One region of the Mesorhizobium sp. M1027 genome, then DNA from elsewhere that is predicted to be linked to it. Evidence: riboswitches for the same ligand, from Rfam matches in the RefSeq annotation. Region 1 holds a riboswitch; the other holds the start of a gene.
The links. Region 1 has a riboswitch for cobalamin ahead of NKH50_RS01060 (DUF1636 family protein). Riboswitches for the same ligand answer to the same signal wherever they lie in the genome.
Positions count from the first base shown of each region.

Region 1 (15,612 bases):
TTTTCCATTCATAGGCAAAGCCGATGGTCAGCACCGCCAAAAACACCATCATCGACCAAAAACCGAGCATGCCGATCTGGCTGAACGACACCGCCCAAGGAAACAGGAAGGCTACCTCCAGATCGAAGATGATGAACAGGATCGACACCAGGTAGAAGCGGATGTCGAACTTCATGCGCGCATCGTCGAACGAGTTGAAGCCGCATTCATAGGCCGAAAGCTTTTCCGGATCGGGGTTGCGGTAGGCCACCAGGAAGGGTGCGGCAAGCAGCGCCAGCCCGACCACCAGCGCCACGCCGATGAACAGGACGATGGGCAGGTACGAACCTAAAAGTGCGTTCATGCTGCAGTTTCCGTTGGCGGCCAATCCACTCTGATTACAGCACCGGACCCACTTGCGGAAGCGTGACAGTTTAACCACTGAACCGTTTTAAGGGGGCTCTATGCTGCAACGCGGCGAGGGTTAGCGCAGCGCTTTCGGCGAAGCAAGTCAAACCTTGTTCAAATCGCGGTACTGGGCGGCATATCCGGGAAAACTGGTCAGATCCGCTCCTGTTTGATTTCTTTCACTTTTCACTCCACTTTTCTCTCCTGACATGGATGACGCCAAAACCCTGCTAGCATGGCGCGGAATCACAGATTCTCTGCTCTGTCCGGCATCATCAGGATACCGCCTTGATGAAGGAAAAAATCTCACTTCGCATGGCCCGCCGCATCGCGCTGGCGGCACAGGGATTCAATGACCCCCGCCCCGCCGGTACGCCCGACCGCCGGCATCTGGCCCGCGTGCTTGCCCGTACCGGCCTGCTGCAGATCGATTCCGTCAGCGCCGTGGTGCGCGCCCACTACATGCCGCTCTATTCGCGGCTTGGCCCCTACAAGCTGGCGCTGCTCGACGACGCCGCCATAACGCGCAAGCGCATGGTCTTTGAATATTGGGCGCACGAAGCCTCCTTCCTGCCGGTCGAGACCTATCCGCTGATGCGCTGGCGCATGCAGCGGGCCGAGCGCGGCGAGGAAATGTACAGCGGACTGGCCAAATGGGGCCGCGAGCACGCCGCCTATATCGAAGACATCTATCGCGAGGTCGCCGAACGAGGCCCGATCGCGGCGTCGGCTTTCGAAGGCCAGAAGGGTTCGGGCGGCTGGTGGGGCTGGAGCCATGCCAAGCACGCCTTCGAATGGCTGTTCTGGGCCGGCCGCATCACCACCGCGCATCGCCGCGGCTTCGAACGGTTCTACGATCTGCCGGAGCGCGTACTGCCGCCCGCGATACTCGCTCTACCGGTTCCCTGCCCCGAGGACGCCCACCGCGAATTGCTGCGCATCTCCGCCCGCGCCCATGGCGTCGCCACGGCAGGCGACCTGCGCGACTATTTCCGCCTCTCGCCCGCCGATATTAAGGGCCGCATCGAGGAGCTGGTCGAGGCTGGCGAGCTGTTGCCGGTGAGCGTCGACGGCTGGAGCAAAACAGCCTATCTCCACAAGAACGTCCGTTTGCCGCGCAGGATCGAGGCGCGCGCCTTGCTTGCGCCGTTCGATCCCGTAGTCTTCGAGCGGTCGCGCACCGAGCGATTGTTCGACTTCCACTACCGCATCGAGATCTACACGCCGGCCGAAAAGCGCCGGTATGGCTATTATGTGCTGCCGTTCCTGCTCGGCGACAGCATCGTCGGGCGCGTCGACCTCAGGGCCGACCGTCCGGCCGGCGTATTGCGCGTCCATGCCGCCTATGCGGAGCCCGGCGCCCCGCCACAAACCGCTGCCGAACTCTTCGAGGAATTGAAGCAGATGCAGGGCTGGCTCGGGCTTGAGCGCATCGAGGTGACGGCTGCCGGCGACCTTGGCCGGCCGCTCGCAGATATCGCCGCGTCATAGACGTGCGTTGACACGACTGCCTCCACAAGCCTAAATCCGTTCCAGACGGTCCCCTGCCCGCAACGGCAGGGGCCAAGAGGGAATGCGGTGCGAAATCTCGATTTCAAATCCGCGGCTGTCCCCGCAACTGTAAGCGACGAGCCAAGGCCGAAAACCACTGGGATATTCCCGGGAAGGCGGCACCAAGGCGATGACCCGCGAGCCAGGAGACCTGCCGTCTAGGACATAAGAATCCGATCGCCTGGCGGGTTTTCCGGGCAAGGAGCCTGATTTGGAACGCGACAGCAGTTTTTCGGCTGAGACAGCGGATTTATTGTCCGGCCCTGACGATTCCCCGGCCGGCGTTACCGTCATCGTCTGCTCTTCCTGCCGTGACGAGACCTGTTCGGACGCTCATCCCCGCGCCGGCGAACTGCTCGCCGAGGACACGCGCCGCGCCGCTTCCGGCGAAAACATCAAAATCCGCACCGTCGAATGCCTCGGCAATTGCAAGCGCCGGCTCAGCGCCGCCATGCTGCGCGACGGCTGCTGGAGTTACGTCTTCGGCGACCTGACCGCGACCAGCGGCGCCGATCTCGTGACCGGCGCAAAGCTGTTCGCCACCTCGACGGATGGGCTCATTCCGTGGCGCGGCCGTCCCGATTGCCTGAAGCGCGGTCTGGTTGCCCGCATCCCTCCCCTCGACCTTTTGAAGGACTTGATATGACCGCTGCCCCCCTTTCGCGCGTCCCCTGCACCGTCGTTACCGGATTTCTCGGCGCCGGCAAGACGACATTGATCCGCCATTTGCTCGAAAACGCCAAAGGCAAGCGGCTGGCCATCATCGTCAACGAGTTCGGCGACATCGGCATCGACGGCGAGATCCTGAAGGGCTGCGGCATCGACACCTGCCCCGAGGAAAACATTGTCGAGCTGGCCAATGGCTGCATCTGCTGCACTGTCGCCGACGATTTCGTCCCGGCACTCGACCAGATCCTGTCGCTGATGCCGAGGGTCGACCATATCCTGATCGAGACATCCGGGCTGGCCCTGCCCAAGCCGCTGGTCCAGGCCTTCCAGTGGCCGTCGGTCAAGAGCCGGGTGACCGTCGATGGCGTCATCGCCGTCGTCGACGGACCGGCGCTGGCGGATGGCCGCGTCGCCAACGACATGGACGCCCTGCAGGCGCAGCGCGCGCAAGACGAGACGCTCGAACACGACGATCCGGTCGAGGAAGTATTCGAGGACCAGCTCGCTTGCGCCGACCTGATCATCCTGTCGAAGCGCGACCTGATGGACGCAGCCGGCTCGGCCCGTGCCAATGCCGTCATCGGCAAGCATGTTGCGCGGGCGGTGAAGATCGTGCCGACTTCGCAAGGAAAGCTCGATCCGTCGGTGCTGCTCGGCCTCGGCCTCGCCGTCGAGAACGACATCGAGAACCGCAAGACCCATCACGACGACGAGCTCGACCACGAGCATGACGATTTTGACTCATTCGTCATCGACATCGCGTCCGTGTCCAACCCGGACGAGCTCGCACAACGCGTCGCCACGGCGGCGGCGGAGGAAAACGTGTTGCGCGTCAAGGGCTTCGTCGAGGTTGGCGGCAAGCCGATGCGGCTCCTGCTGCAGGCCGTCGGCCCGCGCGTCAACCATTATTACGACCGCGCCTGGACGGCTGAAGACGATCGCCGCTCGCGCCTTGTCGTCATCGGTCTGAAAGGGCTGAACCGCCCGGCGATAGAGCGTATCCTCGCCGGCTGACCCCAGGTACGAGCCGCGATGCACATCCTCACCACCACATCCGCCTCGCTCGACGATCTCGCCGAGCCTGTCGATCTCAGGCAAACGCCTGCGGATGTCGTGGCTCTGTCCTTCACCGACAGCGACCTGGCCGGGCTGGCGGCGGCGTGGAAGGCGGATGCGGACCGCCTGCCCTCGATGCGGCTCGCTGCCTTGCGCGACCTGCGCCATCCGATGTCCGTCGACCTCTGGACCGAGAGCGTCGCCCGCCACGCCAAGGTCATTCTGGTCCGCATTCTCGGCGGCTACGAGTGGTGGCGCTATGGCTGCGACCAGCTCGCCGTTATCGCGCGAAATCGCGGTATCAAGCTGGCGCTCCTACCGGGCGAGAGCCACGACGAGGATTTGCGACTGATCGAAGGCTCGACGCTGTCGCGCGAGGAGTTGGACGCCCTGCTGGGCTATTTCCGCGAGGGCGGGCCGGCAAATATGACGGCGCTGGTGCAGAGGCTGGCAAGTCTCGCTGGATCGGGTGCGGCGATAGCCGAACCTGTTAGTGTGCCAAAGGCGGGATTTTACGAGCCGGGGCTGGGGGTCGTCCCCCTCCCCCTCGAGGGGAGGGTCCGGCCGAAGGCCGGCGGTGGGGTCCTCTCCGAAGCGCGCCAACACTTTGAAGCGCGCCGACAGAAAAAAATGTCGAGCACTGCCGCAACGACCCCCGGCCCTTCGGGCCACCCTCCCCTCGAGGGGGAGGGAGAAGTCGTGCCGATCCTCTTCTACCGCTCGATGCTGCTCGCCGCCGACGTCGCGCCCATCGACGCGCTTTTCGAAGCGCTGAGCGCGCGCGGCATGGCTCCCGTGCCTATCTTCGTCTCCAGCCTCAAGGACCCGGCCTCACTCGCCTTTGTTGAAACCGCGCTTGCAACGCTGAAGCCTGCCGCCATCATCACCGCCACAGCTTTCGCCTCCGGGGCCGAGCCGGGCGTTGAAACCCTGTTCGACCGCGCCGGCGTGCCGGTGTTCCAGGTCATCGTCGCAACCACCCGCCGCGACATCTGGCAAACCAATCAGCGCGGCCTGGCGCCCGCCGACCTTGCCATGCATGTCGTCCTGCCCGAGCTCGACGGCCGCATCCTGGCCGGCGCCATTTCCTTCAAGGGCGAAAGCGAAACCGATCCCGCATTGGCCTTCCGCGCCTTCGCCAACCGGCCAGAGCCCGACCGCGTCGCGCAAGTGGCGAACCGTATCGAGGCATTCGTGCGCCTGCGGCGGACGCCGCGCGCGGAACGCAAGCTCGCCATCCTGATCCCCGACTATCCGAGCGCCCCCGGTCGCACCGGCTACGCCGTCGGCCTCGACGTGCCGTCCAGCGTGCTGGCAATGCTGCACGACCTGAGCGAACAGGGCTACGCCGTTGAAAGGATTCCGCAAACGCCAAGGGAGTTGTTGGATTTGCTGGAACGGGGCGGCCATGGGCTGGCATTGAAGGAGTATTTGACCTTCTCGACGGAATTGCCGCCGTCGGCCATCGCTGCGGTGGAAGCCGCATGGGGAAATCCAGAAGATGAGACAGGTTTGTGCGAGGCACCCCCCTCTGTCCTGCCGGACATCTCCCCCTCAAGGGGGGAGATTAGCAGTTCCGCCACCGGCTCTCCCTTAAGGCCCTCGGTAATTGGCGAAAGTAGAGACAACAGCGCAATCTCCCCCCTTGAGGGGGAGATGTCCGGCAGGACAGAGGGGGGCGCGACAGAACGCCAACCTTCGCTGCTGGTCAGCGAAAAACAATTCGCCTTCCGCACGGCCACGTTCGGCAACATCACCGTGGCGCTCGCCCCCGATCGCGGGCGCTCGGTCGACCGCCGCGCCGACTATCACGACCCGACATTGCCGCCGCGCCATGCGCTGGTCGCCTTTGGCCTCTGGCTGCACCAGTCGCTCGGCATCCATGCAATTGTCCATGTCGGCGCCCACGGCACGCTGGAATGGCTGCCCGGCAAGACCGTTGCGCTCAGCGAAAACTGCTTTCCCGAAATCGTCACCGGCGCCCTGCCCGTCATTTATCCGTTCATCGTCTCCAACCCCGGCGAGGCAGCGCAGGCCAAGCGGCGCGTTGCCGCCGTCACGCTTGGCCATCTGCCGCCGCCGCTGACCGGCGCCGGGCTGGACGAAAACCAGCACAGGCTCGAACGACTGGTCGACGAATATGCCCAGGCCGACGGGCTCGACCGCCGCCGCCGCGACCGCCTGGCGAAGCTGATAGTCGAAACGGCGGAAAAGACCGGCCTCGCCTCAGAGGCTGGTGTCGCCAGGACCGACGCAGCCGACGAGGCTTTGCGCCGCATCGACGCCTGGCTCTGCGATCTCAAGGATTTCGCCATCAAGGACGGCCTGCACATTTACGGCCGCTCGCCGGAAGGCGAAGCTGATCCGGTACGGCGGCAAAGTGCGGCAGCTGAAAAAACCGCGCTGCTTGCCGCCCTCGACGGCCGCCACGTCGCTGCCGGTCCGGCTGGCGCGCCGGCGCGTGGCCGGAGCGATGTGCTGCCGACCGGCCGCAATTTGTTTACCGCCGACCCGCGCACCATGCCGACGCCGACCGCCTATGATCTGGGTAAGGCGGCAGCGGAAGAAGTCGTCCGCAACTACATGCAATCGCATGGCGACTGGCCGCGCTCGCTGGTCATCGACCTCTGGGGGTCGGCCTCGCTGCGCACCGGCGGCGAGGAGATCGCGCAAGGCCTGGCGCTGATGGGCTGCCGGCCGCAATGGGATTCAGCCACCGGCCGCATCACCGGCATCGAGGTGCTGCCGCCGGCAACGCTCGGCCGCCCGCGCGTCGACGTCACCTGGCGCATATCGGGCCTGTTCCGCGATATGTTCCCGACCCAGATCGCGCTGATCGACGCCGCGGCCAACGCCGTGGCGACCCGCGACGAGCACGATTCGGAAAACCCGCTGGCGGCCAGGACCCGCATCGACGGCAAGATCAGCCCGCGCATTTTCGGCACTTCGCCCGGCACTTACGGCGCCGGCGTCGAGGACATGTTGTCGAGCGGCGACTGGTCGGCGCGCGAAGAGATCGGCCGCGCCTATCTCGACGCCACTTCGCATGCCTATGGCGGCGCCGAGGGCGAAGGCATTTCGGCGCCTGGCGCGTTTGAGGGTCGCATCGCTGAGGCCGACCTTCTGGTTCATACCGGCGACGACCCCGGCCGCGACATCCTCGAAGGCTCGGCCGACGTCGCCTTTATCGGCGGCTTTTCGGCAGCGCTTGCCGCGCTCGGCAAGAACGCCGACGTGATCGTGCTCGACACCACGGACCCGCAAAAGCCCAAGCCGCGCTCGGTTGGTGAGGCCGTATCCCGGGTAGTTCGCGCCCGCGCGGTCAACCCGCGCTTCATCGCCGGCCAGATGCGGCACGGGCCGCGCGGCGCCTCGGAATTCGCCGAGACGGTCGACCGGCTGGTCGGCTTTGCCGAGACTACCCATGCCATATCAGGCACGCTGATCGAGGCCGTGCACGACGCCTATCTCGGCGACCCCGTGGTGCGCGCCTTCATCCTGCGCGAGAACCCGGCGGCGGCGAAGGTGATTGCCGAGCGTTTGCTGTCAGCACGGCGGCGCGGGCTCTGGCATCCGCTGCGCAACTCGATCGATAACGATCTCGCCGCACTGATTGCCGAAGCGCAAGCTCTGGGAGTGGCGGCATGAACGCTTTCTCGCGCCGTGGCGCCTGCCCTGCCTTGTCCGCGCCGATGCAAACCGGCGACGGGCTGCTGGTGCGGCTCAATCCGGTCGCTGGAGGACTGTTGCCGAAGTCGTTGATCGGACTCTGCGAATCCGCCTTGCGCCATGGCAACGGCATCATGGAAGTGACCGCCCGCGGCGGCCTGCAGATACGCGGCCTGACGCACGAAAGCGCCCGGCTACTGGCGATGGAGGTCGATGCGCTCGGCATCGCCGTGCGCACCGGCGTGCCGGTTGAGACCGGCCCACTGGCCGGGCTCGACCCGGAGGAGATAGCCGACCCGCGCCCGATGGCGGAGCGGATTCGGGTGGCGATTGAAGAGGCTGGTCTGACGGCAAGGCTCGGTCCGAAGGTTTCAGTCGTCATCGACGGCGGCGGGCAACTGACGATGGATGCGGTGACGGCCGACATACGACTGGCTGCGATCAGAACCGACGCGGGCGTCCGCTGGCTGATAGCCGTTGCTGGCGACGGGCAGAATGCCAAGCCTCTCGCCATGGCCGAGGAGGAAGCAGCCCGTGATATCGCCGTCGCGATTCTCAGGATGGTCGCCGAAAAAGGCCGCGACGCTCACGCAAGGGATTTGACGGAACGGCAGCGCAGATCTCTCGCAAGCTGGCATTCCTTCGCGCCCCCCTCTGTCCTGCCGGACATCTCCCCCTCTAGAGGGGAGATCGGCAGTTCCGCCGACGGCCGTCCTTCTGCTGCCTTGGTATTTGGCGCGACTTCGGCGATTAGCGAAGGCGGAGACCAAGGCGCAATCTCCCCCCTAGAGGGGGAGATGTCCGGCAGGACAGAGGGGGGCGCCGTAGAGCGCCATCGCCCGCCCATTGGTATCTTCAACCTGAGTAACGGCCACGCTCTCGGCATCGGCCTGCCCTACGGCAGCATGCCCGCAGATAAACTCATCGGCCTCGCGCAGAGTGCCCTCACTCTTGGCACAGTCGAAATCCGCCTGGCCCCGAGGCGGGGCCTGCTTCTCCTCGGTCAGCCGGCAGCCGCCAACCAGCCCCTTCAAAACACCGCCGCAACCCTCGGCTTTGTCACCGACGCAGCCGATCCGCGCACGAAAATCGCCGCCTGCCCTGGCGCACCCGCCTGTGCCTCCGGCCGCATCGCCACCCGCGACATCGCCGAGATCATCGCTACAGAAAACGGCGACATCCTCGATTCCTCGCTGACGCTGCACATCTCCGGCTGCGCCAAGGGCTGCGCCCATCCCGGTCCGGCGGAGCTGACCCTGGTCGGTGGCGAAAACGGAGCCGGACTTGTCGTGGACGGGACGGCAAAGGCATTGCCCGCCGGATACAGGCCGGGCTACGACGCCGCGCACGGCATCGGCCGCGTTGCAGCGGCGATCCGCAGCGCACGACATCCCGGCGAAACCGTTGCCGCCTGCCTGGCGAGGCTCGGCACGGCGGGCGTCGTCAAAGCTTACCGACAGGAATGAACATGACCGCCTACGACTACATCCATGATGGCACGGCGATCTATGAGCGCTCCTTCGCCATCATCCGCGCCGAGGCCGACCTGTCGCGCTTTTCCGAAGCCGAGGCCGACGTCGCTATCCGCATGATCCATGCATGCGGCCAGATCGAGGCCGCGCGGCACTTCGTTTTCTCGACCGATTTCGTCGCCGCCGCGCGCACAGCGTTGGGCGCCGGCGCGCCGATCTTCTGCGACGCGCAGATGGTCTCGCACGGCGTCACGCGCGCCCGGCTGACTGCCGGCAACGAGGTAATCTGCACGCTGCGCGATCCGCGGACCGCCGACATCGCGAAAAAGATCGGCAACACCCGCTCGGCCGCGGCGATCGACCTGTGGGGCGAGCGCATGGCCGGTTCGGTCGTCGCCATCGGCAATGCGCCGACCGCCCTGTTTTATCTGCTGGAAAAGCTGCGCGACGGCGCGCCGAAGCCGGCGGCGATTATCGGCATGCCGGTCGGGTTTGTCGGTGCCGCCGAATCGAAGGATGCGCTGGCCGAAAATTGCTATGGCGTGCCTTACGCCGTCGTGCGCGGCCGGCTGGGCGGCAGCGCCATGACCGCCGCCGCCCTCAATGCATTGGCGAGGCCGGGCCTATGAACGTGATCGCAAAAGGTCGACTGGTCGGCGTCGGCACCGGTCCCGGCGACCCCGACCTGCTGACGCTGAAGGCGGTGCGTGCGCTGGCCGAGGCCGATGTCGTTGCGCATTTCGCCAAGCGCGGCAACAACAGCAATGCGCGCGCCATCGTCGGCGCCCATTTTCGCCCCGATTTGATTGAACTGCCGCTGCTCTATCCGGTGACGACCGAGATCGACAAGGATCACAGCGATTACCGCTCGCAGATCACCGATTTCTATGAGCAATCGGCCGAAAAGGTCGCCGCGCACCTCAGCGCCGGCAGGATGGTCGCGGTGCTTTCGGAAGGCGATCCGCTTTTCTACGGCTCCTACATGCATCTTCATGTCCGGCTGGCGCACCGTTTTCCGACCGAAGTCATCCCAGGCGTCACCGCCATGTCCGGCTGCTGGTCGGCGACCGGCCTGCCGATCGTCCAGGGCGACGACGTGCTGACGGTGCTGCCGGGCACGATGAGCGAATTCGAGCTGACGCGTCGCCTCGCCGATACCGACGCTGCGGTGATCATGAAGGTCGGCCGCAACCTGCCCAAGATCAGGCGCGCGCTGGAGGCAACCGACAAGCTGGCGCGGGCCATCTATGTCGAGCGCGGCACCATGCCGGGCGGCGTCTCGATGCGGCTGGCCGACAAAAAGGACGACCAGGCGCCCTATTTCGCCATCGTGCTGGTGGCCGGCTGGTCGGGCCGGCCTAGCGCATTGAGAGCCGAAGCATGAGCGGCCGCCTCACCGTCATCGGCCTCGGGCCCGGCAATGCCGATCAGGTGACGCCGGAAGCCAGCCGCGCCGTTGGCGAGGCAAAATTCTTCTATGGCTACAAGCCTTATCTCGACCGGCTAGATCTGCGCCCCGAGCAGACCCGCGTCGCTTCCGACAATCGCGAGGAACTCGCGCGCGCCAGGGACGCGCTGCTGAAGGCTGCGGAAGGCCACGATGTCGCCGTCGTGTCGGGCGGCGATCCCGGCGTCTTCGCCATGGCGGCGGCCGTCTGCGAGGCGATCGAGGCGGGCCCACCCGAATGGCGCACGGTCGACATCGCTATCGTGCCCGGCATCACCGCCATGCTCGCCGTCGCCGCCCGCATCGGCGCGCCGCTCGGCCATGATTTCTGCGCCATCTCGTTGTCCGACAATCTGAAGCCGTGGGATTTGATCGAGCTGCGCCTGCTTGCCGCGGCGGGCGCCGGCTTCGTGATCGCGCTCTACAATCCGATCAGCAAGGCACGCCCTTGGCAGCTTGGCCGCGCCTTCGAGTGCCTGACAGCGATCCTGCCCGGCACCACGCCGGTGATCTTCGGCCGTGCCGCCGGCCGTCCCGACGAGCGCATCGAGGTTTTTCTGCTGGCCGACGCCGATGCCGCGAAGGCCGACATGGCGACCTGCATCATCATCGGCTCGCCGGAAACCAGGATCATCAAGCGGCGTGACAAGGCCGCGCTGGTCTACACGCCGCGTTCGGCAGCGGGCCCAAGAACATGAACGACCAGAAAATGATCGACCATAGCGGCAAGCGATTCGATGGTTTCGGCCGACGTAACGTCCGGCAACGCCGGCCTGCGGATCATGACCACCTCGACGCCGAGGGCCCGCGCCGCCGCGATCTTGCCGTAGGTCGCCTCGCCGCCGCTGTTTTTGGAAACGACGACATCGATGCGGTGCTCTTGAAGCAGCGCGCGCTCATCGACCTCATGAAACGGCCCGCGCGCCAAGAGATAGGCCGCGTCGGGCACAGCGAGCCTGGGCTCGACCGGGTCGACACTGCGGATGAGATAATGATGCCGGGGAGCTGCCTCGAAGGCGGCGACCTCCTGTCGCCCGAGCGCCAGGAACACACGGCGCGGCACCGATCCCAAAGCCGTCACCGCGCTGGCAACGGTGTCGACCAACGTCCAGCGATCACCTTCGACCGCCTCCCATCCGGGACGCCTGAGCGCAACGATAGCCACGCCGGTCATGCGCGCTGCTTCCGCCGCATTGGCGGAGATTTGCGCCGCATAGGGATGCGTGGCGTCAATCAGCAGGTCGATCTTGTTCTGGTGGAGATAAAACGCCAGCCCGCCGGCACCGCCGAAGCCGCCGACCCGCACCGGCACCCCCTGCGCGGCCGGGTTTTCGGTGCGACCGGCCAGCGACAGCATGACCGAAATATCCGCGCGCGCGGCAAGCTTGCCGGCCAGTTGCCGTGCTTCGGTGGTTCCGCCGAGGATCAGAATGCGGTGGGTCATCATGCCTGCTGAAGCTCCGCGCGGCGCCAAGCTCACCTCAAAGTGGCTCACGATCGTCGGCATCGGCGAGGACGGTGTAGCGGGTCTCGGCGACGAGGCCAAGCGGTTGATCGCTGAGGCCGAGTTCGTCTTCGGCGGCAAGCGCCACCTCGCCCTTGTCGCATCACTGGTCAAAGGTGAAGCGCGCGCCTGGCCGACGCCTTTCGATGCCGAGATGCGCGACGTGCTGGCGCTCTCCGGCAGACGCGTCTGCGTGCTGGCCTCCGGCGATCCCTTCTACCACGGTGTCGGCGTCATCCTCGCCCGCAAGGTCGCGGCAGAGGATATGCGGGTGATCCCCGCGCCCTCGGCCTTTTCGCTGGCCGCCTCACGCCTGGGCTGGGCGCTGCAGGACGTCGAGACCGTCTCGCTGCATGGCCGCTCGCTCGACCTGATCCGGCCGTTGCTGCATGATTGCACCCGCATTCTCGCGCTGACTTCGGACCGCGATGCACCGGAAGCGATTGCCCGTCTCCTGACCGAGCTCGGCTTCGGCGCGTCGCGGCTGACGGTGCTGGAGGCGCTGGGTGGGCCGAACGAAAGGCTGCGCTCGGCGAGCGCCGGCACCTTCGACCTCGCAAAGATCAATCCGCTCAACGTGCTCGCGATCGAAGTTGAATCGACTCCGCAAGCACCCATCCTGCCGCTGACAGCGGGACGTGCCGATCTTTTGTTCGAGCATGACGGCCAGATCACCAAGCGTGAAGTGCGCGCCGTCACCCTGTCCGCTCTCGCGCCAAGGCGCGGCGAACTGCTGTGGGACATCGGCGCCGGATCGGGCTCCATCGGCATCGAATGGATGCTGGCCCATCCTTCCATGCGTGCCATCGCCGTTGAGGCCGATCCGTCCCGCGCCGCCCGCATCCGACGCAACGCCGCGGCCTGCGGCGTTCCCGGTCTCGCCGTCGTTGAAGATTCGGCACCGCAAGCTCTTGCCGGGCTGGAAACGCCGGCAGCGATCTTCATCGGCGGCGGCGGCAGCGATGCCGGCGTGCTGGAAACAGCCATCGATGCCTTACCTGCCGGCGGCCGCCTAGTCGCCAACGCAGTGACCCTGGAGATGGAGGTACTGCTGCTTTCCCGTCACGCTGCGCTCGGAGGCGAGCTTACCCGGATCGCTATATCCCGTGCTTCGCCGGTTGGTTCGATGCAGGCCTGGCGGCCGGCTATGCCGGTCACGCAATGGAGTTGGGCCAAGCCATGATGGTCGCGGGCATCGGCAGCCGCACAGGTGTCAGCGCACGCGACGTGCTTGCTGCGGTAGAAACCGCGCTGGAGGCGCACGGGCTTGCCCTGCCCGCGCTTTCAGCCCTCGCGACCGCGTCTCTCAAGCAGGATGAAGCGGCAATCTTCGCCGCCGGACGTGAACTCCGCCTCCCGGTGATCGTTGTCGAGCAGGACGAACTCAAAGCTGCATCTACGACCAGCCGTTCCGACCTATCACAGGAGCATGCCGGCACGCCGTCTGTTTCCGAAGCCTCGGCGCTTGCCGCCGCCGGCAAAGGCGCAAAGCTGCTCGGGCCGCGCACGGTGCTCGGTGCTGTCACCTGCGCCATCGCCATCAGCGGAGATGCGGCATGACCGTTCACTTCATCGGTGCCGGCCCGGGTGCTGCCGATCTCATCACCTTGCGCGGCAGCCGCCTGCTCGGCAGTTGTCCCGTCTGCCTCTATGCCGGATCGATCGTCGCGCCGGAGCTGTTGCAGCACTGCGCGCCCGGAACGAGGTTGATCGACACCGCGCCGATGTCACTCGACGAGATCGAGGCCGAATATTTGGCCGCCCACGCGGCCAGCCATGATGTCGCCCGCCTGCATTCCGGTGATCTGTCGGTCTGGAGCGCAGTTGCCGAGCAGATCCGCCGGCTGGAGAAGCATGGTATCCCTTATACGCTGACGCCCGGTGTGCCGTCCTTCGCCGCTGCGGCGGCAGCGCTGCGCCGCGAGCTGACCATTCCGGAAGTCGCGCAAAGCCTGGTGTTGACCCGAATCTCCGGCCGCGCCTCGAAAATGCCGCCCGGCGAAACGCTGGCCGGCTTCGGCCGCACCGGCGCCACGCTGGCCATCCACCTTGCCATCCACGCCATCGACCGCGTCGTCGCCGAGCTGACGCCGCATTACGGCGCCGACTGCCCGGTCGCGGTCGTCTTCCGTGCCTCCTGGCCGGACGAGCGCGTGCTGACCGGCACGCTGGCCACCATCGAGGCGCAATTGGCCGCCGATCCGATGGAGCGCACGGCAATCATCTTCGTCGGCCGCTCGCTGGCGGCGGAAGGCTTTGGCGAAAGTTCACTGTATGACGCGCACTACCAGCGGCGCTTTCGCGGACGGGACGGATTGTGAGCGGCAGCAATAGAAACACTACGGTCGAGCAGGCGCTCACCCGGCTGAACTTCAAGCCGCGCCAGCTGGAGCCCGGTCATGTCTGGCTGGCCGGTGCCGGCCCTGGCGATCCCGGCTGCCTGACGCTGGAAGTGCTGGCCGCCCTCGGACAGTGCGACGCGCTGGTTTATGACGCGCTGGTCTCGCCCGCGGTAGTCGCCGTCGCGGAGGGCGCGGAACTGTTCTATGCCGGCAAGCGCGGTGGCAAGCCATCGATGAAGCAGGACGACATTACCGCTCTGCTGGTTCGGCTGGCGCGCGCGGGCCGGCGCGTCGTCAGGCTGAAGGGGGGCGACCCCTATATTTTCGGGCGTGGCGGCGAAGAGGCGCTGGCGCTGGCCGGGAAAACCATCCCGTTCCGCATCCTGCCTGGCCTGACGTCCGGCCTCAGCGCGCTGGCCGCCACCGGCATTCCCGGCACCATGCGCGGCATCAACAAAGCGCTGATCCTGGCGACCGGTCACGCCGCCGGCACCGATGACGACCTCGACTGGGCGGCCATCGCCCGTACCGGCCAGCCGGTGGTCATCTATATGGGCATGGCCAATCTGCCGCTGATCGCCGCCTCGCTGCTCGAGGGCGGGCTGGCGCCTTCGACGCCCACCGCGGTGATTGTCGCTGCGACGACACCGCAGGAACGGATCGTCGTCGCCACGCTCGCCACCATTGCGGAAGAGGCAGCAGCCGCCGGTCTGACCTCGCCGGCGCTGATCGTCGTCGGCGGTATTGTCGCTATGCGTGCGGCACTGGCGGGCGAGCCATGACCCGCGCCATCATCATCGGCGCGCCGCGCTCGGGCTCGGGCAAGACCAGCGTCACCATCGGCATTCTGCGCGCGCTCGCCCGGCGCGGCCTGAAGGTGCGCGGCGCCAAGTCCGGCCCGGACTATATCGATCCCGGCTTCCACACCGCCGCCACAGGCTTGTCCGGCATCAACCTCGACAGCTGGGCAATGCCGCCCGCCCTGCTTAACGCACTGGCCGGCGAAGCGACCGAAGATGCCGATTTTATCTTCCTCGAAAGCGCCATGGGCCTGTTCGATGGAATTCCGGCTGCTCCGGGCCGCACCGGCTCGGCCGCCGACCTTGCCCGACTTTATGGCCTGCCGGTGCTGCTGGTGCTCGACGTTTCCGGCCAGTCGACCACGGCGGCGGCCGTTGCCAAGGGCTTTGCTACTTATGACCCCGATGTGCGCATGGCCGGTGTCGTGCTCAACCGATTGGGCAGTGAACGCCACCGCCGACTGTGCGGCGATGCCATCGAAGCGCTCGGCTTGCCTGTCGTCGGCGCTATCCTGCGCGATCCCTCGCTCAACCTGCCCGAACGTCATCTCGGCCTCGTTCAGGCCGGCGAATATGAGAATCTGATGGCGCATCTCGACCGGCTGGCCGATATGGTCGAGCACTCGCTCGACCTCGACGCCATCATGGCTCTGGCGGCGCCATTCACGCCCGCGCCGGGCAATTTCGGCGACGCGCTGCCGCCCCCCGGCCAGCG
Region 1 covers NZ_JAMYMW010000001.1:216,538-232,149, reverse strand. Annotated here, with positions in the region: gene NKH50_RS01070 (NADH-quinone oxidoreductase subunit A) at 1-343, opposite strand, end outside; gene NKH50_RS01065 (winged helix-turn-helix domain-containing protein) at 679-1,878, shown strand; cobalamin riboswitch at 1,908-2,111, shown strand; gene NKH50_RS01060 (DUF1636 family protein) at 2,150-2,584, shown strand; gene cobW (cobalamin biosynthesis protein CobW) at 2,581-3,621, shown strand; gene NKH50_RS01050 (cobaltochelatase subunit CobN) at 3,640-7,311, shown strand; gene cobG (precorrin-3B synthase) at 7,308-8,798, shown strand; gene NKH50_RS01040 (precorrin-8X methylmutase) at 8,801-9,433, shown strand; gene NKH50_RS01035 (precorrin-2 C(20)-methyltransferase) at 9,430-10,188, shown strand; gene NKH50_RS01030 (precorrin-3B C(17)-methyltransferase) at 10,185-10,949, shown strand; gene NKH50_RS01025 (cobalt-precorrin-6A reductase) at 10,913-11,695, opposite strand; gene cbiE (precorrin-6y C5,15-methyltransferase (decarboxylating) subunit CbiE) at 11,697-12,938, shown strand; gene NKH50_RS01015 (cobalamin biosynthesis protein) at 12,935-13,315, shown strand; gene cobM (precorrin-4 C(11)-methyltransferase) at 13,312-14,076, shown strand; gene cobA (uroporphyrinogen-III C-methyltransferase) at 14,073-14,879, shown strand; gene NKH50_RS01000 (cobyrinic acid a,c-diamide synthase CobB) at 14,876-15,612, shown strand, end outside.

Region 2 (15,612 bases), on a different contig from region 1:
TGGGTATGCCTTCACCGAAAACCTTATCCGGTCATCGTCAGCCGCACCTGTAGGCGCGCCGGTCTTTCCAAACCTCATACAGGAAGGGCATTCTGGCTTTGACATCCGCATCAATTTCCCAGGGGTTCCGCTGTTTTTCCAGTACAAGCTTCCGGAGCTGATGAAGCGAGGAACTGCCTTTGAGATTGCGAGCGGACATTGTCCCGGTTTGTCGATACCATTTTTTCGGATTGCGATGATGCGCAGGGATGTGTCGCGTCAGCATGAACTGCTTCTTCGGCTTGAGGCGCGCTATCCGTCAAACGTCTTCTATGCGGCTCCTTGTATTGCAAACATCAGCGATTTCGACCGCTCTTATAATGGAGCAACCGTAGCACGGCAGTCCATTTTCCTCTCACCAGGGGAAATTGGGCCCTTGCCAGACGACAAAGCGCACAGCCTTGCCTATAAACTTGGACTGGCAACTGGATATTTTTGCTCGAAACCCAAGCCCACCAAAGTTCAAACATTTGATGATCTCGCTGCGCTCTTTAAGGAGCAGTTCGCCGAGAAGCGTTTTGCGGAAGTCCGCGAAGCGGCGCGTGAGATGCGCGAAAACGTACTTGAGCTTGCTTCGCCATCAATGCGGCAAGCCGAACAGCTCATTGCTGAACGGGTCGGCGCAAGACGCATTCAGATTCTAGACGGCGCAGCCAGACCGCCCGAGGAAGAGCGCGCAGTCACTGACATTCTCGTAGCGCGGGAAATTGCGCGTGTCGATCTTGGCGTCGACCTGCTGGTGGCCCAACCACGCTAACGACATCATACCTAGCTGATTAGCCCAGCTTTTGTCTAGGCCACATTACGTAGCAATTACAATGGTATAAAAAGTTCCCAGTTTCATCCTGTCGGGCGCGCCCGAGAGGACGAAACCAAAACTCGTATGTCTTTGTACCATGCAATTCATGGCAGCGTACGGAGGCCGATCAGAGAGGCGACGCTCACAATGTCGTTCGGTGGAGTAAGCAGGACAAGGTTGGAACCAGAGGAGTCAGTCCAGTCCTGGTCGCGTCCCTACAGGTGGTGTAGCTCGGCGGTAGCGAAGCCGCTCGCGAGCGCGCCCTCGATAGCGCTGTAGCGAGCGAGCGGCTTTGCGGTGGTCATCGACAGTTCGCCGGTAAGGTCGGGTTGCTGACACCAACCTGATTCGAAGGAACCATCGATGACCGACATGATGAACCTGCGCGCGCTCGTGGAGAAGACTCCGGATTCCGACCTCTTGCGCGAGAGGATTGGCTTTGCCGCCGAGCGGCTGATGGAGCTGGAGGTTGGCGCCGCCACCGGCGCCGCCTATGGCGAGAAGAACCCGTTGCGCACGGCCCAGCGCAACGGCTATCGCGAGCGCGACTGGGAGACGCGGGCCGGCACCGTCGAGCTGCGCATCCCCAAGCTCAGGAAGGGCTCCTATTTCCCCGGTTTCCTCAAGCTCGTCGTCTCCGATGCCCATGAAGGCATCAAGGCGGCCGTCACCAAGGTGCTGTGCGCGACATGGCAGAGGTGCCGCGTCCACACTCATGAGGAACGTGCTGGCCCATGCCGGCAAGAGCGGGCGCCGCGTCGTCTCCGCTTTCATCGCCACCGCCTTCGCCCAAGAAACGCCCGAGGCCGCAAGCACGCAATGGCGCGCCGTCGCCGACCAGATCCGGCCGAAGGTGCCGAAGCTGGCGACAATCATGGACGACGCCGAGCCCGACGTGCTTGCCTACATGACTTTCCCCAAGGAGCACCGCGCCAAGCTGCACTCGACCAACCCGATCGAGCGCCTCAACGGTGAGATCAAGCGGCGCACCGAGGTCATCGGCATCTTCCCAAATGATGACGCCATCGTCCGCCTGGTTGGCGCGATCTTGCTCGAACAGAACGACGAATGGGCCGTGCAGCGCGCCAGGTACATGACGCTGGAAACCATCAGCCAAATGAGCGATGATCCGCTCATCAGCCTGCCAGCCGTGGCACGCTGATCAGCCCGGTCCCATGCCGGAGAGCGCGGCGACCAAGCCGTCAGCTACACCACTCCCTTTGACACGATCTTATCGACTCGAACTGCCGCCGAACTCCGTGCGGAAAAGACATCGCGAAGCCGACGGTGAACCATGGTTGTTCCGCGTCGCGCAGCAACTTGGAACCGCGAGCGCAACTGTCGGGAAGGCTGCGCGTTCAGCGCGTGATTATCGACCATCGCGTTCGCCAAAATGACGGCGTCGCACCGAGCGGTGCCGCCGCATGATGTCTCAACGTCGGGGCTCACAGCAAACAAAGCTGTCGCCATTGAACGAAACTGTCGCGAAGCGAACAGACGAACCATAGCCGAAACGTTTGCCGTTCGTGCTTGGGTTGATCCGCAAGCAAAAAAGCAAGGAAGCGCGAACCAAGGTCCGCCGGCACACTTGAGCTTCAAGCCGCAGCTGGGTCGTCAGAATGGCACGTCATATGCAATAGAAGCCTTTGTGACGGCCCCGCCCACAACTAGCGGAGATGACGGCGATGATTTGTACAGAAATGTTGAATGGCGTCATTCTGAGATAATTTGTAACTACAATTGCATATTTGTAAAAATAATACCCAATCATACGTAATTTCTCTTGAATATCTGGCACAACTAGCGCATCAAAACCGCTCAAATTCAATTCAATTCGCATCGTTATCGAATGTTTACTTAGCAAAGAATTCATTCACTGACCGTCCATTCCTTTTACTATTTGAACGGAGATCAACAATGAACATTAGGAGCCTCCTCCTCGGCTCAACTGCGGCACTGATTGCCGTTCAACCAGACGCCGGTTCCGTACGGCGCTTTCGATACCAATGTGGTTCAGTACTACTTCGACGCCGGGAACGGCTTTTCGGCCGTGGTTTCGCTCGAAGAAGGCTCGGGCGTGGTCGGCACAATCGACAGCTACGCTCCGCACGTAGTCGGCGGCTTGAAATACACACATGGCTGGGGCGCGATCACCGGCGTTGCCGCTTACGACAGCAACTACGAATCGGTGGCCGCCAAGGTCCGTGTCGACATCAATGTCACCAACGAACTGTTGCTGTTCGGAATGTTCAGGCGATATTCATCGCTCGATTATGTGTTTTTGATCTGTAGCTCTTTCATTTCCCTCATGGCCTCCGCAGCTTGACGGACCCTGCCATCCAGAAGCACCCGGCCAGGTTCAGGTCCGAACTTGAAGTCCCAGTCGGGTCAGGACGTGTTCAACTTGTTGAGCGTTTGTGGGGGTGCGGGCCCGACGAACTTGAAAATCCGCAAATGGATCGCCTCCGTTCAGCCATCCCCGCGGAAATTCGGGCGCGAGAGAACAAGCTCCAGAGCATAAGCGAGGCTCAAAGGGCCAGGCGCGCATCCGCACGCAAATGTCGGCCGCTCATTCCAGCGCCGATATCGACCGTGCGGTCGAGGCGTTCGGCGCGGTCGGGCGCGAACTCGGTGTGATTTCCTGAACGGCTGGAACCGAAAAATGATTCCGGATCAAGAGTTTCAAGGGGCAAAAGAATGTCGAACATGATGAAGGCGCTGGTCAAGGCCAAGGCCGAGCCGGGCATCTGGATGGAAGAAGTGCCGGTGCCGGAGATCGGTCCGAACGACGTTCTGATCAAGATCAACAAGACCGCGATCTGCGGCACCGATGTCCACATCTACAATTGGGACCAGTGGGCGCAAAAGACCGTGCCGGTGCCGATGGTGACCGGCCACGAATTCGTCGGCACCATCGCCGACTTCGGCGCGGCGGTGACCGAGTACAAGATCGGCCAGCGCGTTTCAGGTGAAGGCCATATCGTCTGCGGCCATTGCCGCAACTGCCGGGCCGGCAGGGGGCATCTGTGCCGCAACACGCTCGGCGTCGGCGTCAACAGGCCGGGTGCCTTCGGCGAATATCTGGCGATCCCGCAGCACAATGTCGTGCCGATCCCCGACGACGTGCCCGACGAGATCGCCGCAATCTTCGATCCCTTAGGCAATGCCGTGCACACGGCACTGTCCTTCGATCTCGTCGGCGAGGACGTGCTGGTCACCGGCGCCGGGCCGATCGGCATCATGGGTGCGCTGGTGGCGCAGTGCGTCGGCGCGCGAAAAGTGGTCATCACCGACATCAACCCGGTGCGGCTGGCGCTGGCGAAAAAGCTCGGCGTCCAGCATGTCGTCGATGCGTCGAAGGAAAAGCTGCGCGATATCATGCCGGCGCTCGGCATGACCGAAGGTTTTGACATCGGCCTCGAAATGTCGGGTGCGGCTCCCGCCTTCCGCGACATGATCGACACCATGAACAATGGCGGCAAGATCGCCATCCTCGGCATCGCGCCGACCGGCTTCGAGATCGACTGGAACAAGGTCATCTTCAAGATGCTGCATCTCAAGGGCATCTATGGCCGCGAAATGTTCGAGACCTGGTACAAGATGATCGCGCTAGTGCAGGGCCCGCTCGACGTCAGCGGCCTGATCACCCGCCGCATTGGCATCGACGACTTCCAGACCGGGTTCGACGCGATGCGCAGCGGCAATTCGGGCAAGGTGGTGATGGACTGGTAAGCGCCTAATCCTGCCCAGGGCCTCCTTGAACGCACTCAAGCCATTTGTGATCGCGGTGCGCTCACCAGCGCTGAGTTTTGCCAGCAATTCCCGCTCGAACGCCTTTGGCAGCGGCACCATCTCGCGATAGGCGGCAAGGCCCGCTCCAGTCAGCGTCAGGTGCTCGATGCGGGGTCTCTTTCATCCGGTTTTCGCGTGAGTCAGCCGAGACCGGAGAAGCATGCGACCCTCTCGGAAATTCGACTGCTCCGCAAACGCGAATGCGCCATCGTCTTTATCATGTTCGCAGGCGGAGCATGAACGCGCGACGCGCTGCTGCGGCGACTGCACGAGCGATTGATCGTCGAGGCGATACTGGAAAATATTACCACTCTGCGGAGAATGTTTCCGTGCCCCGCACGGCGGGATCGCACCGCCAGCGCTGGTTTACGGTCGTCGGTCCCGATACCGAACTGATGGCTAGCGCGCAAACTTTCGCTATCGATGCCGCGTATTCGGTTGCGGCTGGACAGCCGGGCATAAGCGTTTCGGAGAATATCAAAGCGGATTTTGTATCGAACTAGCTGCCTTTGGCATCGGCCGTGATCCAGGCTATTTTCCAAGATGCACGTTGCGCTACTCTTTTTTCGTCATTTGTTTGCTCGCCACCAAGCCAATCGCAGACGTGCTTCCTTTGCGCATGAAGTCCAGTTGTAAGGGTCGAAATTGTAGCCAGGCGAGTTCAGCTTTGCATCAGATCCCCAGCTGCACGGCGTTCAATCTCATAAAGGGAGCAATGTGCTACGCGCATTCGACTGCCGAACCCGTTCGCTCCAACTGGCAACCGTTGAATAGCCAGCTCATCGCGGTCGCCGCTTTTTGGCCGGAGCTGTTGATGCCGTGGAGAGAGTGTCGGTGATGGAGGAACGGCTACGCTCCGTGGCCCGTCTTTTGGACGGCGAAGGCATGAGCGATGTGTGCCGAGAGCAAGAGCGGGTTGGGCAAACGTTGCAACAGATCCTTCAAGCAAATTCATAGACTCTTAGCAACTCCAGTTCGCTGTGAATGGTAGGCTTATTGCAACGTCTGAGATCAGTGGGGTCAAAAACGTGGCGCCGCTTTTCTCCGCCCCCCCGAACTGCGAGCAATTTCGGCTAAGGCAATGGCAAGAAGAGCGCCCATCTTGGTTGTTCGAACACAGCATTTTCGGCTCAACAGTATCTTCACGGCCACCGTGATTGTCATGTCGGTGGGCAACCAGCCATATAATTTGGTTCGAAAGCTGCAACATCTGTGGAGAACGCGAAATGACAAATTCAGTAGGACGAGTGCCCAGGCTTTCCAAGTGGCTTGGTCGTGACCAATGCTGACACTGGTCAGTCGCCTACGGACGGCAGCGCATTTAGATCGCCTTCGAATTCTAGGCCTTTGCGCGCACGCGGACCTAACTGTGTGCCAGCTAGCGGAGATTCTGGGTCTGCGTCGTGAGCACGTTGTACGACACGTCCGGCTGCTGGCCAGAGCCGACTTTCTTTACTGCAACGAACAACGTCCGTGGTGCTCGTACAATCTCAAAACAGGAGGTAAGGACGGCGGGCTGGTTCAATTGTTGGTTGATCTCCTGCCCCACGGCGATGGCTATCACAAACGAGACCTTCAACGGCTCGAAGCGGTACGAGACACGCGGCCGAAGGGGACCGCATGCTTGACCGTGAAATAGGTCATCCAATTGGAGCGCGAAGCTACCATGGACAACTCCGCCGACGGCGCGATCGCACAGCCCGACACCTACGGGCAGTCTTCCTTGGCCGCGGTTGATTGCCGCGTTCACGAACTGCTTCTAAGACAGGAGCGGCAGGAGCGGACGACCCTTAAGCTCATCGCCTCAGAGAACTTTGCGTCCTCGGCCGTGCTGGAAGCGAACGGCTCGATTTTCACGAACAAGTACGCCGAGGGGTACCCCGGTGCGCGCTACTATGCCGGAAACGAGATCGTTGATGAGCTTGAGAACCTAGCCATTGAGCGCTTGAAGACACTATTTGGCAGCGAGCATGCCAACGTCCAGCCTTATTCCGGCTCGCCGGCCAACCAGGCTGTCTATCGTGCGCTTTTGAGCCCCGGTGACAAAGTCATGGGCTTGCCCCTTCCGGAAGGTGGCCATCTGACTCATGGTTGGGCCATCAACTTTTCCGGAACTGACTATCAACGCGTCCCCTATGGACTAGATGAAAAGACACAGCAGATTGACTATGACCGCTTGCGCGAGACAGCCAAGCGCGAACGGCCGCGGCTCATTTGGGTCGGCGGAACTGCTTACCCGCGTGTCTTTGACTACGCGGCAATGGCAGAAATCGCCCTGGAAGCGAACTCCTATCTCGTAGCCGACATCGCGCACATCGTTGGCCTGATTGCCGCGGGAGCGCACCCGAATCCCGTGCGCCATTGCGACGTGGTCAGCAGCACGTCACACAAGTCGATCCGCGGTCCCCGCGGTGGTTTCATTTTGTCCAGGAACGAAGATCGCTATCAGGCCCTGTATCATCCAAAGAGCAAATACAATCTCGCCAGACGAATAGATCGGGCGGTCTTCCCTCACCTGCAGGGTGGGCCCCACATGAATGTCATCGCTGCGCTAGCTGTTGCCTTGCACGAAGCCGCGAACCCGTCCTTCCGAAGCTACGGCCAACAGACCGTCAAGAATGCCAAGGCTCTGGCCCAGGCACTGCTCGAGCGAGGTTATGACCTGGTTACCGGGGGGACGGACAATCACATGCTGATCCTTGATCTGCGTGATCGACCGCTATCGGGCAAGGCCTATGCCGAGCGACTAGCAAAGGCAGGCATCATCACAAACTTTAATATGGTGCCTGGCGACCCGCGGGATCCGGCGGTCACAAGCGGAATTCGCCTGGGGGCGCCAGCAGTGACGTCAATGGGCATGCGCGATGTGGAAATGGTGCAAATTGCTGGCTTCATTGACTCCGTCCTTCGGCGGCCAGACGACGAGGATCTCCATGCCTGCGTGCGAAGAGACGTTGCCGACTTGTGCGCTGCGTTCGAGGTCCCGGGCATCACCGACAGGTAAGGTGGGCTAAGCAAAATGTCCCATACAACTCCAACACCCGAAGCGAGGCATTTCATGGCTAGGCAGTTCGTGTTCTCTTCCGAATCGGTTGGCGCGGGACACCCGGATAAGTTGGCCGACAACATCTCGGATGCCATCCTCGATGCCATCCTCCGCACCGATCCCAAGGCGCGTGTCGCCTGTGAAGCGTTGGTAAAATCAGGGATGGTCGTTCTGGCTGGCGAGATTACCAGCGATGCGCAGGTGGATTATAGCCAAGTTGCGCGCGATACGATTCTCGATATTGGATACGACGATGAGGCCGTCGGCTTTGACGGCCGGCGTTGCTCCGTCGTTCATGCCCTCACCGAGCAGTCGCCCGACATCAGCCAAGGCGTTGACGAGGGACGAGGGCAGGACCTCCAACAGGGAGCGGGAGATCAGGGCCTCGTGTTCGGCTACGCCTGCCGCGAAACCGATACTCTGATGCCTTTGCCGATCCAGCTCGCTCATCGCTTGACGAAACGACAGGCAGATGTCCGGAAAGCACGACAGCTTGGCTGGTTGCGTCCTGACATGAAATCCCAAGTCTCAGTGCGCTATGAGGGGTTGCGCCCGGTCGCCCTGGATACCATCGTCGTATCGACCCAACATGACGAGCAGGTCTCGCAAGAGACGGTCCGCGAGGGCGTCATTGAGGAAATCATAAAGCCTGTCCTGCCGACCCACTTGGAGACGGAAGGCATCAGAATTCTGGTCAATCCAACGGGGCGGTTCGTGGTCGGTGGGCCGCGTGGCGACTGCGGCCTCACTGGACGCAAGATCATCGTCGATTCCTACGGCGGGATGGGGCGTCACGGCGGCGGCGCCTTTTCGGGCAAGGACCCGTCCAAGGTTGACCGCTCGGCTGCCTACGCGGCCCGGTATGTCGCGAAGAATATCGTCGCTAGCGGACTTGCGGACGTCTGCGAGCTGCAGCTTGCTTACGCAATCGGCGTGGCCAGTCCGGTTTCTGTCATGGTCAACACGTTCGGGACAGCGAGGGTTGAGGAAAGAAGGATCGAGCGCCTCATTCTTGAGTTATTCGATCTCAGACCGAAGGGCATTATCAAGATGCTTGATCTCTTACGCCCTATATACCGCAACACCGCGACCTATGGCCATTTCGGCCGTGAAGAGCCTGATTTCACCTGGGAGAAGACAGACAGGGCCGAGGAATTGCGGCGCGAGGCAGGACTCGCCGCCCCGTGAGGGCGGGCGCCGAACGGATTGGCAAGCGGAAAGCCCATTCCCACTGGCCAGACCCGCGCCCGGCCGGCATCGCAGAAAGCCGGTGGCTCGTTGGCGGAGACATGAATTGATGCCGGACTATGACGTGCTTTGTATCGGAAATGCCATCGTCGACATCATCGCCCAGTGCGACGAGGCGTTCCTGGAGACCAACGGCATCATCAAGGGCGCGATGAATTTGATCGACACGCGGCGCGCCGAACTGCTCTACAGCCGCATGGGCCCGGCCATCGAAGCCTCGGGCGGCAGCGCCGGCAACACGGCGGCGGGCGTTGCCTCCTTCGGCGGCCGCGCCGCTTTCTTCGGCAAGGTCTCGAACGACGCGCTCGGCGAAATCTACGCGCACGACATCCATGCCCAGGGCGTCGCCTTCGACACCAGGCCGCTCAACGGCGAACCGCCGACGGCGCGCTCGATGATCTTCGTCACGCCGGACGGCGAGCGCTCGATGAACACCTATCTCGGCGCTTGCATCGAGCTCGGCCCGGAGGACGTCGAGGCCGACAAGGCGTCGGGCGCGGCGGTCACCTATTTCGAGGGCTATCTGTGGGACCCGCCGCGCGCCAAGGAAGCGATCCGGCAGACCGCGAAGCTCGCCCACGCCGCCGGGCGCGAAGTGTCGATGACCTTGTCGGACTCGTTCTGCGTCGACCGCTACCGCGACGAGTTCCTCGACCTGATGCGCTCAGGCACCGTTGACATCGTCTTTGCCAACAGCCACGAGATCAAGTCGCTCTACCAGACCGCGTGCTTCGACGAGGCGCTGGCCCAGATCCGCAAGGATTGCAAGATCGCCGCCGTCACCCGCTCGGAAAAGGGCTCGGTGATCGTGCGCGGCGACGAGACCGTCACCATCGAGGCCACCAGGATCCGCGAGCTGGTCGACACGACAGGCGCCGGCGACCTCTACGCCGCCGGCTTCCTCTACGGCTACACGCAAGGCCGCGGCCTGAAGCAGTGCGGCGACCTCGGCTCGCTGGCCGCCGGGCTGGTCATCCAGCAGATCGGCCCAAGGCCAAGGCAGAATTTGCGCCACGAGGCCGAGCAGGCGGGGTTGCTGTAGCGCGGCGAGCCAAGAACCAGCTGCCCACCCTCCTTAATCCAGCCCAAGCCTTTTCTTCAGTTCCGCATTCTCCTTGCGGAGACGATCGGCAAGCAGGCTCTTTAGCCGCTTGTTTTCTTCCTCGAGCGCGACGAGATCCTTCAGCCCGTCACTGTCCGCCGCAGGCGCCGCCGCCTTCTTCCAAAGATAATATGTCTGTTCCGAGATGCCGGCTTGCTTCACCGCGCTCTTGAGAGTAGCGCCGCCGCCGATCGAGGTCTCGATCTGCGCCAGCTTTTGGGCACGATCCTTCGCGGAGTAGCTCTTTCGGCCTGTTCGCGCTGACGGCGGTGCTTCAGTGGTCGCGGATATCGGCTTGGCGCCGGCGCTCGCCTCAGCTCCTGGCTTCCTCGACCGCCGCGCTCTCGTCTTCGGTTTTGGCGTTCCCGCTTTGTCTGCCGGTTCGCTATGAACTACTGCTGACTCGGTTTCCAGGGGATTGGCCATGAAATGTTCCACTCGCGGTTTGTCCAAAGGTTCAGCATCAGGGGCCACGACAGTAGAGTCAACAAGCTGACGATTTAACGGCTCGACTTCCTTTGTTGTCTCGGCCATCGCCGCGGCGATGTCGAAATTGCCCCAGATGGAACGTGCGGCTTTTTGATAATTGCGCTTTTGTTTGACTTCCACGGTGAATGGTCGCGTCTGCCGCCTCATAGTTCCTTCCTGAATAGAAGAATGAAGTCGCCGCTCGAATTTTTGGCGCTTCCTGCTTAGCGCGGAGCACTATCGTATAGCCGCTCAACGGGCAAGTGATGCCGGTCTTCGATGGCTGACCCATCTGGGGGGATTTGAGCGGCTTCGCGCGTCCTGCGCATGCCTGTAAGGCCGCCAAGTTTTCTGGGTTAGCAGGCGCGCCACTGTGGCAGCTTGGCTTGTACGGCGAGGCCATGGTTGAGTGAGGCGAAACAAATCCAGCCCCGCGGTCGATCCCGAAGCTTCCCACAATGGCGAAGAGAACATCTTCACTCGTTCCTTTTGAGCACAAGACCTTCCGTTCGCTATGGTCGTCTGCACTCATTTCGAACCTTGGCACCCTAGTGGAAGGTGCGGCGGCAGCTTGGCTGATGACGAGCATCGCAGCAGTAATTTTTGATCGCCCCATTCGTGCTGTGTACCAGCCCTGTGTCTTGCGCAAGTGGTCACGAACGGCTGCCGGAGCCTCGAAGACGCCCTAAAAACACATGCTGCGATTTTTGAACACGCTTGACGTGTTAGATTAATTCATCCACAATGCGTGTGTTGAACACGCGAGGTGAGTTATGAACATGAAAGAGCTTAGGGTTCGACTGGGCATGACTCAAAAAGATTTGGCAGAGCAGATGGCAACGACGCAACAGACTGTGGCCCGTTGGGAAACAGGCAAAACGCAGTTGAACGTCGAGCAGATCAAGGACCTTTGTCTCACGTTGAAATGCACGGTCGAGGAGCTGCTGGGCTGGAAGATTGATGTCGAGGAGTGGCGCACGAGCCCGTTTGCAATTGCCGATGCCGAAACGCGATACGGCACGCTCAGAATCAAGACGACTGTTGGCAGCCGCCAATATCCTATCGATGAAAAGGCGCGTGAATCGATTTTACGTCAGTTGAAGGAACTTCATAATCTGCGTAGAAATAACACAAGCAGGCCATGGCTGTATTGTTGGAGCCTTGACAACAAAATACTCTTGATAAATCCGCAATATGTCCGCACCATTGAGCTTATCGGTGACGATGTAGAGGAGATGCCAGAGTATTATCATCCAGAAATCTATCGGGCTTTGGATGACTGGGATAAGGGTGAGGTTTCAGGAAAGCTGAAGAAAGAATGCGATGCCATCATCGCAGAGATGGGTGATCAGGAAGCCGCGCGCATGGCCTCCTATGTTCGCGTCACATATGACGACGGAGAAGATGAGTGGAACTTCTTGGATGAAGAAACCGCTACGACTTTCTTCGGATTGGAAGCTGCGACCTTTGACGTTCCCCAGTGTAGTTTCGCCGAAGTGGAGGAAGAAGGTTACTACCGAGCGCGATATGCCAACCTTGATCGCGTCGCGGTGATGGAGGTTCCAAGCGACCGTTATCACAGATTGACCGCGCCCGAGGAAGCTTAGAACCATCCACGAAGGGCGCATGTTACATCTCGACCTTGCGTGGTGCGTTTTCAGTACGAGATGACGTTAAGCGTAGGTAATGGCAGGTAAGAGTGCTCGACCAGAAGCTCAACTGCCTCCTCAATATCGCTGCCGATGTGCCGCAGGACACGTCCACGGGAGCGTGGATAGGCGTGAAGTTCCTGCACTCCACGGTCCGCTCTCCCATCGCCGGTGTGTGCCCGACGCCATCTTGTGGACGAGCTTGGCCGCCTGCACCCGGTTGTATTCCGGCTTGCGGTCCGCCTGGGCGGTCGGCCGCGATGGCTATCTCCATGTCAATCGGCGCCGAACTTTGACTGCCCGCTGCTTTTGATGAATTTGGCGAGGTCCCGCGCATAATCACTCTTGGTCTTCTCCTTGAGGCCCTGTGTCGCGAACTTGTGGTCCAGCAGGGCAAACAGGTCCAAGTCCCCTTCCGCCTGTGGCGCTGGCTTGCCCTCACCGCCCTCGGCTTCCCAATTGGGGACCGCTTCTGCGCGCTGCACCGTGGCGATTGTCCGCCCAAGACGCATCACAAGATCGAACGCCAAACCGTGCGCGTGCACGACGATTTGCCGCTCAGGCCTCATTTGGACAGGACTTGAGCTGGCCCGGTGGTTTGAGCCGGGTTACCTTGAGCCGGTGGGCTGCGAACAAGCAGTTCGAGACATTGGCCTCGATCACTTCGCAACACGCCGCTGCGCCTGGCCTCGGTGTGCTCCCCCCGAAATCGTTGTGTCATATCACCGAGGGCATCACGGCCAACAGCTTCCACATGGGCAACAGCCTCGCCATTGAGCCGAATATGGTCGCGAGCAGATCACCAACGAAGCGGTCGGAACCTCGGAGCCGAAGTTCGACGCCGAGGTGGTTCGCATGATGCGCTAAGCAGCACCACGGCGCTTGCCGGTATGTTTGCTGCCGGCAGCCGACGAACTCCTATCCTCCTGGACAAGGGCGCCGTGCGTCATTGCTTTGATTTACCGGCCGCTCAAGGCTTCCACAGTTTTCGCTTTCGAGGCGACCTTTGGAACATGCCAACGGAAATTTAACATAACGACATAAACATTTCTTTATGCGGCGTTGACAAAGAAGCGAACTGCTGTAATTGTCTCCCGCGTCGTGGTTCTCCGTACGGCGCTGCCGCAGCGGAGCTAAGAGGGAAGCCGGTGCGATGCCGGCGCTGCCCCCGCAACTGTTAGCGGCGAGCCAACCCCACTCATGTCACTGAGGCGAATAGCCTTGGGAAGACGGGTAGAGGCTATGACCCCGCGAGCCAGGAGACCTGCCACGGCGAATTACGTCCACGGGCGGGGTGTCTCGGTGGCCGCTGCAGCCTGGCGTTCGTGCCGGCCTGCTAGCGCCTTCCTTGTCACCGACGCCCCAACCATCGGGGTCTGGCATGACTGTCTCTCAGCAAATTCCTGTAGCAACGCTCGGCGTGCCCCGTTTCGGTCGTCGGCGAGAACTGAAATTCGCGCTTGAAAGCTACTGGTCCGGAAAATCGTCCGCTGCCGACCTTCTCACGACCGCGAAGGCGCTCCGTGCCGCTAGCTGGGAGGAGCAGCACGATCGCGGCGTGTCGAAAATCCCGTCGAACGACTTCTCGCTCTACGACCATGTGCTCGACACCGCAGCCATGGTCGGCGCCGTTCCATCCCGTTACGGCTGGAATAGCGGCGAGGTTCCACTTGACATCTACTTCGCAATGGCGCGGGGCAACCAAGGTCAGACGGAGGATTGTCGACACGCTGGTCACCAGCAGGCGGCTCATCGGTCTGATGTAACCGCGATGGAAATGACCAAGTGGTTTGACACCAACTATCACTACATTGTGCCGGAACTCAACGATGATCAGACGTTCGCCCTCTCGTCGACGAAACCGGTCGATTACTTCATCGAGGCTAAAGCTCTCGGCGTTCACACACGCCCAGTCATCCTTGGACCGATCACCTTCCTCAAGCTGGCGAAATCGCCTGCCGAAGGATTCGATCCCATCGCGCTCCTGCCGCGGCTGCTGCCCGTCTACGAGCAACTCCTGCAGAGGCTGAAGCTGTCTGGAGCCGACTGGGTGCAGATCGATGAGCCAGCGCTTGTCCTCGATCTGAACCCGAACGAACGAGCTGCGTTCGAATTCGCCTATGGCCAGCTGTCGAAAGCCGCGCCCGAGCTGAAGATCATGCTGGCTACCTATTTCGGGCCGCTGGGAGACAATCTCGAAACCGCGGTTTCTCTGCCCCTGGCCGGGCTGCATATTGATCTCGTGCGCGCTCCCGAGCAGCTGGAAACGGTGGGTCGGCTCGCACCGAAGGATCTGGTGCTCTCGCTTGGCTTGATCGATGGCCGCAACGTCTGGCGTGCGAACCTGCCCGCCATTCTCGACCGCATCAAACCGATCGTCGCCGGCTGGCCCTTGGACCGCGTCGAGATCGCGCCTTCTTGCTCGATGCTGCATGTGCCGATCGACCTGCGCATGGAGACGGAACTCGACGCGGACATCAGGTCGTGGCTCGCCTTCGCGGCCCAGAAGACCGACGAGTTGGTGTTGCTTGCCCGGGCCCTGTCCCAAGGCAGGGATGCGGTGGCAGGCGCGTTGAAAGCGTCTGCCGAGGCTGCCGCCACTCGCGTGACATCCACGAAGATCCATGACCCGCTGGTTGAGGGGCGGATCGCCAGCATTGACGACAGCATGAAGCGACGAGAGAGCGCTTTTGCCGAGCGCTCCAGAGTCCAGGCCGGCACGCTCGGGCTGCCGCCGTTCCCGACGACGACCATCGGGTCCTTCCCGCAGACGCCGCAGGTACGCAGGGCGCGGGCCGCTCATGCGAAGGACCAGCTGAGCTATGTCGACTACGAGACCTTCCTGAAGAAGGAGATCGAGGCTGCAATTCGCTGGCAGGAAGAGATCGGGCTGGACGTGCTGGTGCACGGTGAGTTCGAACGAAACGACATGGTACAGCATTTCGGCGAGCAGCTGTCCGGCTTCGCCTTCACCCAGCATGCCTGGGTGCAGAGCTATGGGTCGCGTTACGTGCGCCCCCCCATCATCTTCGGCGACGTATCGAGGCCCAATCCGATGACGCTGCGCTGGTGGCAGTTCGCCCAGTCGCTTACGGAAAACCCTGTGAAGGGAATGCTCACAGGCCCAGTGACCATTCTCAACTGGTCATTTGTTCGCGACGACGTACCCCGCTCCGAAGCATGCCGCCAGATCGCGCTCGCCATCCGCGACGAAGTGACGGATCTCGAATGGTCCGGCGCAAGGATGATCCAGATCGATGAGGCCGCGTTTCGCGAAGGATTGCCACTGCGCCAGTCTGATTGGAACGACTATCTCGACTGGGCTGTCGAATGCTTCCGGATCGCTTCAACGGGTGTAAAGGACGCGACTCAAATCCATACCCACATGTGCTATTCGGAGTTCAACGAGATCATCGACGCGATCGCTGAAATGGATGCGGATGTCATTTCGATTGAGACGTCGCGCTCG
Region 2 covers NZ_JAMYMW010000016.1:46,105-61,716, forward strand. Annotated here, with positions in the region: gene NKH50_RS26225 (hypothetical protein) at 1-796, shown strand, start outside; gene NKH50_RS26230 (hypothetical protein) at 1,054-1,212, opposite strand; partial or broken gene NKH50_RS26235 (transposase) at 1,202-2,000, shown strand; partial or broken gene NKH50_RS26240 (porin) at 2,808-3,086, shown strand; gene NKH50_RS26245 (hypothetical protein) at 3,367-3,546, opposite strand; gene tdh (L-threonine 3-dehydrogenase) at 3,536-4,570, shown strand; gene NKH50_RS26255 (hypothetical protein) at 4,867-5,133, shown strand; gene glyA (serine hydroxymethyltransferase) at 6,297-7,634, shown strand; gene metK (methionine adenosyltransferase) at 7,689-8,864, shown strand; gene NKH50_RS26270 (adenosine kinase) at 8,974-9,966, shown strand; gene NKH50_RS26275 (transposase) at 10,000-10,662, opposite strand; gene NKH50_RS26280 (MFS transporter) at 10,953-11,183, shown strand; gene NKH50_RS26285 (helix-turn-helix transcriptional regulator) at 11,268-12,101, shown strand; gene NKH50_RS26290 (hypothetical protein) at 12,419-12,673, opposite strand; cobalamin riboswitch at 13,229-13,429, shown strand; gene metE (5-methyltetrahydropteroyltriglutamate--homocysteine S-methyltransferase) at 13,525-15,612, shown strand, end outside.
Region 2: another riboswitch for cobalamin. It lies ahead of metE (5-methyltetrahydropteroyltriglutamate--homocysteine S-methyltransferase); the one in region 1 lies ahead of NKH50_RS01060 (DUF1636 family protein).